One region of the Caldimonas taiwanensis NBRC 104434 genome, then DNA from elsewhere that is predicted to be linked to it. Evidence: predicted binding sites of a transcription regulator. Region 1 holds the regulator's gene; each other region holds the start of a gene.
The links. Region 1 encodes FNR, which switches genes on or off when oxygen is low (the NO sensors DNR and NnrR bind a similar motif). Its sites were predicted from a motif close to TTGATNNNNATCAA; they were not measured.
Positions count from the first base shown of each region.

Region 2: the regulator FNR is predicted to act here: its motif matches at 1,390-1,403, upstream of CTA01S_RS06190 (type IV pili methyl-accepting chemotaxis transducer N-terminal domain-containing protein).
Region 3: the regulator FNR is predicted to act here: its motif matches at 1,747-1,760, upstream of CTA01S_RS00650 (universal stress protein).

Region 1 is NZ_BCWK01000013.1:37,528-40,797, reverse strand. It holds gene ccoG (cytochrome c oxidase accessory protein CcoG) at 1-798, shown strand, start outside; gene CTA01S_RS11750 (hypothetical protein) at 825-1,115, shown strand; gene CTA01S_RS11745 (hypothetical protein) at 1,165-1,401, shown strand; gene fnr (fumarate/nitrate reduction transcriptional regulator Fnr) at 1,418-2,137, opposite strand; gene hemN (oxygen-independent coproporphyrinogen III oxidase) at 2,405-3,270, shown strand, end outside.
Region 2 is NZ_BCWK01000005.1:107,864-111,133, forward strand. It holds gene CTA01S_RS06190 (type IV pili methyl-accepting chemotaxis transducer N-terminal domain-containing protein) at 1-1,355, opposite strand, end outside; gene CTA01S_RS06195 (hypothetical protein) at 1,725-1,961, shown strand; gene mepK (peptidoglycan L,D-endopeptidase MepK) at 2,263-2,862, shown strand; gene CTA01S_RS06205 (flavin reductase family protein) at 2,929-3,270, opposite strand, start outside.
Region 3 is NZ_BCWK01000001.1:120,217-123,486, forward strand. It holds gene CTA01S_RS00640 (CoA-acylating methylmalonate-semialdehyde dehydrogenase) at 1-385, opposite strand, end outside; gene CTA01S_RS00645 (LysR family transcriptional regulator) at 514-1,440, shown strand; gene CTA01S_RS00650 (universal stress protein) at 1,820-2,242, shown strand; gene CTA01S_RS00655 (TetR/AcrR family transcriptional regulator) at 2,249-2,863, opposite strand; gene CTA01S_RS00660 (hypothetical protein) at 3,232-3,270, opposite strand, start outside.

The DNA.
Region 1 (3,270 bases):
CGCGAGCAGGTGTGCAAGTACATGTGTCCCTATGCGCGCTTCCAGAGTGCGATGTTCGACCGGGACACCATGATCATCACCTACGATGCGACGCGCGGCGAACCCCGCGGCTCCCGCCCCCGCAAAGCCAATCCGAAGCAACTCGGACTGGGCCACTGCATCGACTGCAGCTTGTGCGTGCAGGTCTGTCCTACCGGCATCGACATCCGCAACGGCTTGCAATACGAGTGCATCGGCTGCGCCGCATGCATCGATGTGTGCAACGGCGTGATGGACAAGATGAACTATCCGCGTGGGCTGATCCGCTATTCCACACAGAACGGCATGAGCCATGGCTGGACGCGAGCACAGATGTTCAAGCGGGTGCTGCGCCCACGGGTGCTCGTCTACACCGCCATCCTTGCGTTCATCGGTGCGGCTTTTGTCGGCAGCCTGGTGCTGCGCAGCCCCTTCAAAGTGGACGTCATCCGCGACCGCGGGGCGCTGGCGCGCATCGTCGAGGATGGCTACGTCGAAAACGTCTATCGTTTGCAAATCATGAATGCGCTGGAGCAGCCTGAGCGATACCGCATCGGCGTCTCGGGGCTGGAGGGTTTGCGCCTGGCCTCCGAGTCTCAAGTCGAGGTCGAACCTGCCGCTTCGCGTTGGGTGGTGGTGCGCGTCCAGTTGCCGCCGCAGCACGCCGAGCCCTTGCGAGGGCATACCCATCCTATCGAGTTTCGTATCGACCGCTTGCCCCAGGGCGGCCAGACCGAGCATCGCGTGCTCGAACGATCCACCTTCTTGGTGCCGCGTTGAGCGGCAACCCTTGGGAGACCCCTGCCATGAGCCGACCTGCCAATCTGTCTCTTGCCCAACGAGCCGGCGCGCCATGGTGGCGTGAGCCCATGATGTGGCTGGTGTTGGGCGCCCCCGCGGCGGTGATTGCCGCCTGTGTCGTGACCATCACGCTGGCGATCCGGCATCCCGATCCCGTGCTGCAGCGTAGCGCCGTTTCCGCCACGGCGACCCGTTCCGGCGCAGGCGCGGCCTCCGAGCGGAGTTGGCTGCCTGCGCAACAGGCTCGCAACCACAGTGCCACGCCAGCCTCGGCCCTGACCGGCCGGGGTGAATGAGACGGCACGCGGCGCCACCTTCGTCTTGGTCCGTCGAGGCTCACCTGCGATGAAACTGCCTTGGATGAGTATCCTCTGGCCGGCCTTTTTGATGGCCGGCGTCGTCGAGACGGTCGTCTTCGCGATGGTCGACCCCCAGGAGCTGCATTGGATCGGAGGGGCTCCGATCGAGCTGTCGGTCACGGCGGTCTATTCGTTGGCCTTCTTTTTCTTCTGGGGTGCTTTCATCCTGGCCGGCGTGACGATGCACCTGCTGGCGCACCCGCCGCAGCGAGATGATGCCTGAGTTAGGCGCCAGCGGTTCAGCAGGTGCTGTTGTTGACCAGGCGGCGCAAGCCGTCCTCGTTCAAGATACGGATCTGTCGCTGCTTGACTTCGAGCAAGCCGTCTTCCTGGAATTTCGAGAACGTGCGGCTGACGGTCTCCAGTTTCAAGCCGAGGTAGCTGCCGATTTCCTCGCGAGTCATGCGCAGGATCAGCGCCGAGGGCGAAAAACCGCGCGCCTGCAGGCGCTGCGTGAGGTTCAATAAAAAGGCGGCAAGGCGTTCCTCGGCACGCATGCTACCCAGCAGCAGCATCACACCATGGTCGCGCACGATCTCGCGGCTCATGATCTTGTGAAACGAACTCTGCAACTCGGTGAATTCGCGCGACAGCTCTTCGAGTCGATGGTAGGGAATCACACAGACCTGAGAGTCTTCCAGCGCCACCGCATCGCAGGTATGGCGGTCCTGACTGATGGCATCCAGCCCCAACAACTCCCCAGCCATCTGGAAGCCCGTAACCTGGTCGCGTCCGTCCTCCGAAGACACCCGGGTCTTGAAAAACCCCGTGCGCACGGCGTACAACGACTGGAACGGGTCGCCCGCATGGAACAAGGCCTCGCCGCGTTTGACGCTGCGACGCGAGGCCACCATCTGATCCAGCTTCTCGAGATTGGAGCGAGACAGGCCCACGGGCAGGCACAGTTCGCGCAGATTGCAGCTCGAGCAAGCCACTTTGAGGGAATCGAGTTTGAGCATGCGCGTCGGCTTCTCCTTGAGGTCCATTATGGACCTTTGCGCGTCCTGGGAGACGATCGGAGGGGTGAGGCTTGCGCGGGCCGGCCGTGCCGGAGGCTGGGTCGAGGCGGCCAAGGGGGCCCACAGGGGGGCCAGGCTGGCGTCGGAGGGCGTGTCGAACGGCATGGTGGAGGCTCCTCAGGCAATGTGCCGATTGTTCAGGAGCGTTCTGCACAGGGTCTTGAGCAAGATCAAGTCGTCGGCCGATCGCTCTGGCACAGTGCCCCCATGACGCACGATCCCGCCCTGCCGATCGCCCCCGAACTCTTACAGCGCTTCGACGTTCCGGGGCCCCGCTACACCTCTTATCCGACGGCAGACCGATTCGTCGAAGCCTTTGGGCCGGCGCAACTCGCGCAGGCCCTGGCTCAGCGCGCCGGTGGGGTGGGGGCCGTCGGGGGACGCGCTGCGGCCTTGTCCTTGTATGTGCACATCCCGTTTTGCGAGTCGGTGTGCTACTACTGCGCGTGCAACAAGATCATCACCCGCCATCACGAGCGGGCGGGCCAATACCTCGAGGCCCTGGAACGTGAAATCGCGTTGTACGTCGATGTCCTGGGGCGCGACCAGCCGGTCAGCCAGCTGCACCTCGGGGGCGGCACGCCGACCTTTCTTGCCGACGAGGAACTCGCAAGGCTGATGCAGGTCTTGCGAACCTCTTTCCGGTTGGTGCCCGGCGGGGAATACAGCATCGAAGTCGATCCTCGCACCGTCTCGCCGCAGCGCTTGTCCCATCTGGTGTCGCTGGGTTTCAATCGCATCAGTTTGGGCGTGCAGGATTTCGATCCCGACGTGCAAAAGGCGGTGCATCGCGTGCAGTCCTTCGACAGCGTGGCTCGTTTGATCGAGCAGGCGCGCGAGCTGGGCATCGAATCGGTCAATGCCGATTTGATCTATGGGTTGCCACGACAGACGGCGACCTCATTTGCCCGCACGCTGGAGCTCATGGGCCAGTTGCGGCCGGACCGCATCGCCTTGTACGGCTATGCGCACCTGCCAGCGCGATTCAAGCCTCAGCGGCGCATCGATGCCAGCGAGCTGCCCGGACCTGCCGACAAGCTGGCCATGTTGTCGGCGGCCATTGCCAGCTTCGC
Region 2 (3,270 bases), on a different contig from region 1:
CGCAGCAGCTGGACCTGAATCTTCAGAAACGCCAGCGACTGGGCGATGGAGTCATGCAGTTCCTGCGCGAGCAGGCTGCGCTCCTGAGCCACGGCTGCTTCCTTACCCAGCGCCTCGGCCCGCAGGCCCTCCATCGCACCGGCCAGATGGGCTGCGAGGGCTTCCAGCAAGGATCGTTCATCGTCACCCAGGGTCGTCTCCTCCCGGAAGAAGATGTCCACTTCGCCCAGCAGGCGGTGCTGCAGGCGCACGGGCACCGACACCAGGGTCTGGTACCCGGCCTGGGCGCAGTGTTCAAGCACAGGCTGCGCCACGTTGGCCGGGCGTACCTTGATGGGAATGATGCGCGTGGCCGCGCCTTCTAGGGCCTGGCCACAATGGCAGCTCCCGGTCTGAACGCACTGCTCCTGTTCCGTCATGAAATGAGGCAGGCAGTCACCTGCCAACAGCAGGTAGCGCTGGTTGGCCTCGTCAGACCAGCGCACAGCCACCGCATCGGCCCGCGCGATGCGTCGCACCTGTTGGGCAAACTGCCGCGCGAGTTCATCCAAGCTGGTGGCCTCGGCCATCATGGCGCTGGTTTCGTACAGCGCAGCCAGACGCTCACGCTGCTGCTGTAGCCGCGCGGTCTTTTCGGCCACCTTGTTCTCGAGATTGGCATACAAGGCCTGCAGCGTCTCGGCCATGCGGTTGAAGCCCTGCGCCAGTTGGTCGAACTCGGCACTGGATCGCTCCTCCACACGCACGGCGAAATCCTGGGCCTGCACCCGCTTCAGGCCCTGCTGCAGGCGGTTCACGGGATTGAGCACCAGGAGGTATCCCGCATACATCATCGCAATACCCACCATCAGCGCCAGCGCCAGAATGCCCAGCTGCACGGCATGCAAGATGGCGGTCCACAGCGAGAGCTGGTATTCGATACCCGCCACGAAGCCATCGATGGCAGCCACGAAGCGATCCACGTCCGTGGTGCGGCCAGGGAGCTGCCCTCCGGTTCGCCAGTACTCCCGCAGGAGCGTCCACTGGCTCTGCACGGATTCGAAACTCTCGCGCGTGGCCTGGCTCCAGGGTACAAACAGCGGGCGGGAAGGATCGCCGGCGCGCAGCAGCGCCAGTCCCTCGTCGAAGCGCTGCAGCCGATCCTCGATCTGGGCGGCCGGCACCCGGCGCTCGACCTCCAGCGCCAGCTGGTAGCTCTTCATGCGCAGCCGCCCCGCCTCGTTGACGGCCGCGGCCCCTCCTTCGATCTGCCAGGTGATCCACAGCGTCAGGCCAATGGACGTGAGCGCAGCCAGCAGGAAGCCCGTGCACAACAGCACGAGCTTGGTGGCCAAGGTCCAGGGGCGGTGTCTCATGACGCCACTCTAGGCAAGGTGGTGCCAGCACGGCTTGACTCAGGTCAAGTCGCCAAATCCCCGTCAGGCGGAAGCCGATTTTGCGCCCATGTGCGGGCCAGGCGGCCCACAAGCCGGGCCTGCTAGCGGGCCCGCAGGGGCAACCACGGCCAACAAAATCGTGCAGTTGATGCCCACACGACCTGCGTCGCTGTCGTGCGGAAACTTGACCAGCGCTTCCCTCGCCAACCCCAAGGCTGGGGGGGGGGTGTCAGGGGTCCCATCCTGGGGTCCTGTGCGGGTGGGGGCTTGCGCGGCCACGGCCACGCGAGACAATGGACCGGCGGGCGACCCTTTCGGCCGCCCCCCTCGCTCATGCAGGAGGTGGATATGGATCGCAAACTGCATCTGCTGGACAGCTTCACGGCCCAGGGGACCGATGGGCGCCTCTACAAGGTCAAGGCCTTCGAGCAACTGGTGCGCGACCCCTCGCTGGCCGATGGCTTGGACCACTGGGAGCCCACGGGAGTGGCCGAACTGCATTTGGACAGTGGCGAGCTCGTGGACATGCGCGCCGATGGGCGCATGCGGGTGGTGGCCACTGGCATGGAACTGGTGCGGCCTTGAACCACCGCCCTCGGCCTCGTCGATAGCCTCAGGGCGCGGCAAATTCACGATCGCCGGCGATCGGTGGTCCGTGCCCCACGCCGCAGCCGAGGGGTGACTGTTACCATGGCGCCTGCTCGAGCCCAGCCACGGGCTCGCAACGGCCGGCGGACCTGGAGGCGACACGGCCTCTTGGATCGGCCCGGCATTGTCTGGCCAGCGAGTAGGCACCATGAAGGACGGCCGTCATTCGTCCGCGATCACGCGGGCGCCATCTCCTTTTGCGCCGGCGCAGGGCATGCGCCGGCGGCTGTTGTGTGGCATGGCGGCAGCGCCAGTGGCGCTGGCCCTGCCGGCGTGGGCCCATGTCAGTGCCGCACGGCCGCCCGAAGGAACTGACCACCCCCTCGGGGGGACACGAGCAAAGCAAGTCTGGGGGTCATTCCATCCTGGCCAGGGGCCCGACACTGCAGACGTTCGCAGGCTGGAGTTTGTGCATCTTCACACCGGCGAGCGCTTGAAGGTCGCGTACTTCGACGCGGGGCAGTACGTGCCCGAGGCGCTGCAAGCCCTCAACCACCTGCTGCGCGACTTTCGCACCGATGAGGTGGCCCCGATCGACCCGGCCTTGTTCGATGTGCTGCATCGGCTGCACGAAGCCACCGGCAGCCGCCGGCCCTTCGAGGTCATCTCCGCCTATCGATCTCCCAAGACGAACGACATGCTGCGCAGCCGCAGTCCTCACAGCGGCGTGGCCCGCACCAGCCTGCACCTGCGAGGGCAGGCGATCGACATCCGCTTGGGCGACGTGGCGCTGCCGCATTTGCGCGAGGCGGCCCTGTCCCTGCGGGCCGGCGGCGTCGGCTATTACGAGCGCTCGAATTTCGTGCACATCGACACCGGCCCCGTGCGCCATTGGTGAGCCAGTGCGCCGCGCGGTCTGGCCCGCCGGGCCTGTGCCCATCGCGGCGACGGGTTCAGCGCAGGCTCACAGCGGCAGCTCGGTGAAATAGCGTCCGCCGTGAAAGATCAGCGGTGCGGCTTCGGGGCGGCGCTGGCAGCGCTCGACCTCGCCGACGAAGATGACATGGTCGCCCTCCTCGTAGCGGCTGCGGTTGAAACACTCGAACAACGCAGCCACGCCTTCGAGCAAAGGGGCGCCGCCGGCGCCTTCCCGCCAGGACAATCCGGCGAAACGATCGATGCCCTTGGTGGCGAAGCGCTCGGCCAGGGCCCTCTGGTCGGCCGCCAGGATGTGGATGGCGTAGTGAGAGCCACGCTCGAAAGCCGGCATCGATCCGGCCAGGCGCGACAGACTCCACAGCACCAG
Region 3 (3,270 bases), on a different contig from region 1:
CCTTGAGCAACTGCGGAATGCCGCAGGCGAATTCCACGATCTCGATGCCGCGCGTGACCTCGCCCTGCGCATCGGAATACACCTTGCCGTGCTCGGCGGTGATCATTTCCGCCAGCGTGTCACGATGCTGGTGGAGCAGTTCGAGGAACTTGAACAACACGCGGGCGCGGCGGATCGGCGGGGTGTCGGCCCAGGCCGGGAAGGCGGCCTGCGCGGCGGCCACCGCGGCATTGACGTCCTCGACGCCGCCCAGCACCACTTCCCGCGCCACCGCACCGGTGGCCGGCTGATACACCGGCTGGGCGCGGCCGCTCGCACCGGCCGTGTGACGTCCGGCGATCCAGTGGGCCACGGTGGCGTGAAATGCGGCCGTAGAGGTTCCCATCTCGTTGCTCCTGCGAAGACTTGGCGATGCACCCAGTCTAGGCCGCCGCTGCGGCCCTTCCAAGCGCCGGCGGCTGACCATGTCGTTCAGAATGATGAACAATCGTGACCCAGAAATTGGAACCAATCATGGTGGGCGAGCGCATCGAGAGCCTGTGGGGCCATGTCCATGCCTTGGGCGAGTTGGCCGCGCAAGGCAGTTACACCGCGGCCGCACGCCGCTTGGGCATCTCCAAGGCGGCGATGAGCCAGCGCATCGTCGAACTCGAGCGCGCCGCCGGCGTGCCGTTGGTGCAGCGCACCACCCGTTCGGTGCGGCTGACCGAGGCAGGCCAACAGCTGGTGGACGCCACGCGCGAGGCCTATGCGCAGATCGAGCGCGGTTTCGCCCAGGTGCGCGACCTGGCCGCCCAGCCGCGCGGCCTGGTGCGCCTGAGTGCGCCGGTGGCGCTGGGGCGGCAGCAGATCGTGCCGCGGCTGCCGGAGTTCTTGCGCCGTCATCCGCAGGTGCGCATCGAGATGGATCTTTCCGACCGCCTGGTCTCCTTGGCCCAGGAGGGCTTCGACCTGGCGGTGCGCCACACCGCTGCCCCCCCGGACACCCATGTGGCCTGGACCCTGTGCGAGACCCGCTCCTGGCTGGTGGCCAGCCGGGCCTACCTGCGCCGACGTGGTGTGCCCGAGCATCCTCAGGAGCTGGTGGCGCACGACTGCCTGAGCTATCCGCGGCCCGGCGAGAGCGCGACCTGGTCCTTCGAGTCGGCCCAAGGCCAGCGCGTCACCGTGCCCGTGCGTGGGCCCTTTGCGGCCAACAACAGCGAGGTGTTGCGCGAGGCGGTGCTCGGCGGGCTGGGCTTGGCGGTGCTGCCAGACTTCAGCGCCCAGGCCGCGCTGCAAGCCGGCCGCTTGGTGGCGGTGTTGCCGCGCTGGCGGCCGGTGGGCGCTTTCGGTGAGCGCATCTATGCGATCCGCCCGTACAGCCCGGTGGTGCCGCGCGCGGTGCAGGCCCTGGTGGCCTACTTGCGCGAAACCTTGGCCGCAGGCTTTAGTCCCTGAGGGCCGCACGGCTCGTGCGCCGCCACGCTTTGCGGGGCCCTGCGGTGAAAAAAATCGCCCACCGCGAAGGTGGGCGAGAAAGTCCTAAAAAGGACGTCGTTGGGAGACTGTGATCGTGGTGTGATCATGGGCCTATCGCGCGATGCCTGGCGCGGCATCGGTGCGAGGCCGGCGACTGTCGAGTCCGCCCCGTGTGACAGCACGATTCCACTGTAGCCTGCCCGCTGTGCAGAACCCATCCCTCTGAAGGGGGATGCCTGCGAACGTGCGGCATCGCCTGGGGTCCGAGACAGCCTGCGTATGATCTTGACGCACATCAAGCCCGGCCCCTCGCGGTGATGACAAGCTGTGGGCCATACCCCCTTTCAGGAGCGTTTCCATGAAGATCCTCGTCGCCGTCGATGGCAGCGTCTACACCAAGCGCATGTTGGGTTATCTGGCAGCCCATGATGAACTGTTCGGCAGCGCCCATGACTACACCGTGCTGACGGCCGTGCCGGCCGTGCCGCCGCGGGCGGCGGCCGTGATCGACAAGGAAACGCTGGCCGAGTACTACGCCGACGAGGCCGAAAAGGTGCTCAAGCCCGTGCGCACCTTCTTCGACAAGCAAGGGTTGAAGTGCAAGACGGCGCACAAAGTCGGCCACCCCGGGGAGATCATTGCCAAGGCGGCAGCCAGCGGCAAGTTCGACCTGGTGGTCATGGGCTCGCATGGCCACAGCGCCTTGGGCAATCTGGTCATGGGGTCGGTGGCGACCCATGTGATCGCCCATTGCAAGACGCCGGTCTTGCTGGTGCGCTGAACGGGCTCAGCGTGGCGGCCCGCGCAGGCCGTCGAAGCAGGTCGACAGCAAGGTGTCGATGATCTGTGCATCGCTGTACTGACCGCCGGCCTTCAGAAAGCTCAGCACCGGATCGCAGGCCCGGGCGTACAGGGTGTAAAGCACCACTTCCGGCGGCAGGGCCGGGTTGATCTGCCCGCCGGCTTGGGCCGCGACGATCCAGGCGCCCAGCCGCTCACTCAGCGCCATCAGCCGGTCCATGTACTGCCGGTTGGCGATCAGCGCCTGGCGCAGACTGGAGTTCTGCGAGGGCAGGGAAGGCATCTCGCCGGCGAGCTGAACCTCCATCGTCCAGCGTGCGGTGGCGCGCAGCTTGTCGATCGGCGCCAAATGCGCGTCGGCCTCCAGCGTCGCGGTGAAGTCCAGCGCCCGCTGCAGCACGCGGATCATGGCCGCGGCGGCCAGCTCTTCCTTGGACGTGAAGTGCTTGTACAGGCTCGCCTTGGCGATGCCCACATCGGCGGCCACCTCGTCCACGGTCATCATCTCGAAGCCTTTTTCGGCCAGCAGCCGGTTGACCGACGAGACGATGGCGTCTTCGCGGGCGCGAAGCACCTGTTCCTTGAACGACATGCGGGCCATGGGCTGCATTGTAGACCCGCCGTCAGCAAAGCATACGAATCCGTCGAAGCGCAACCATCGGGTCACACAAAATACCAATCGGTTGAAAATGGAACTGATGGGTAATTTTGCTCGGCGGGTCCCGAAGCGGTCCCTGGACGACTTCGGATCCGGCGGGAGAGGCTTTGGGGGACACCGATACAGGGTCAGGCGTATGGCCATGAAGAAATGGTCGACGGCCACCGCGTTGGGCTTTGGACAGCTCGCACCGGCTTGGGACCTGATCGACACGGAGCCGCGGCCCAGCTCAGCGTCTGGATCCCTCAGCGCGGGATCCACCACCGCGCAGCGCGCCACCGCGGCCCGTGGCGCCGTGGGCCGTGAGCCCTTCAAACGTCGTCCTGGCCGAAGCGGTCTTCGTGCGGGGC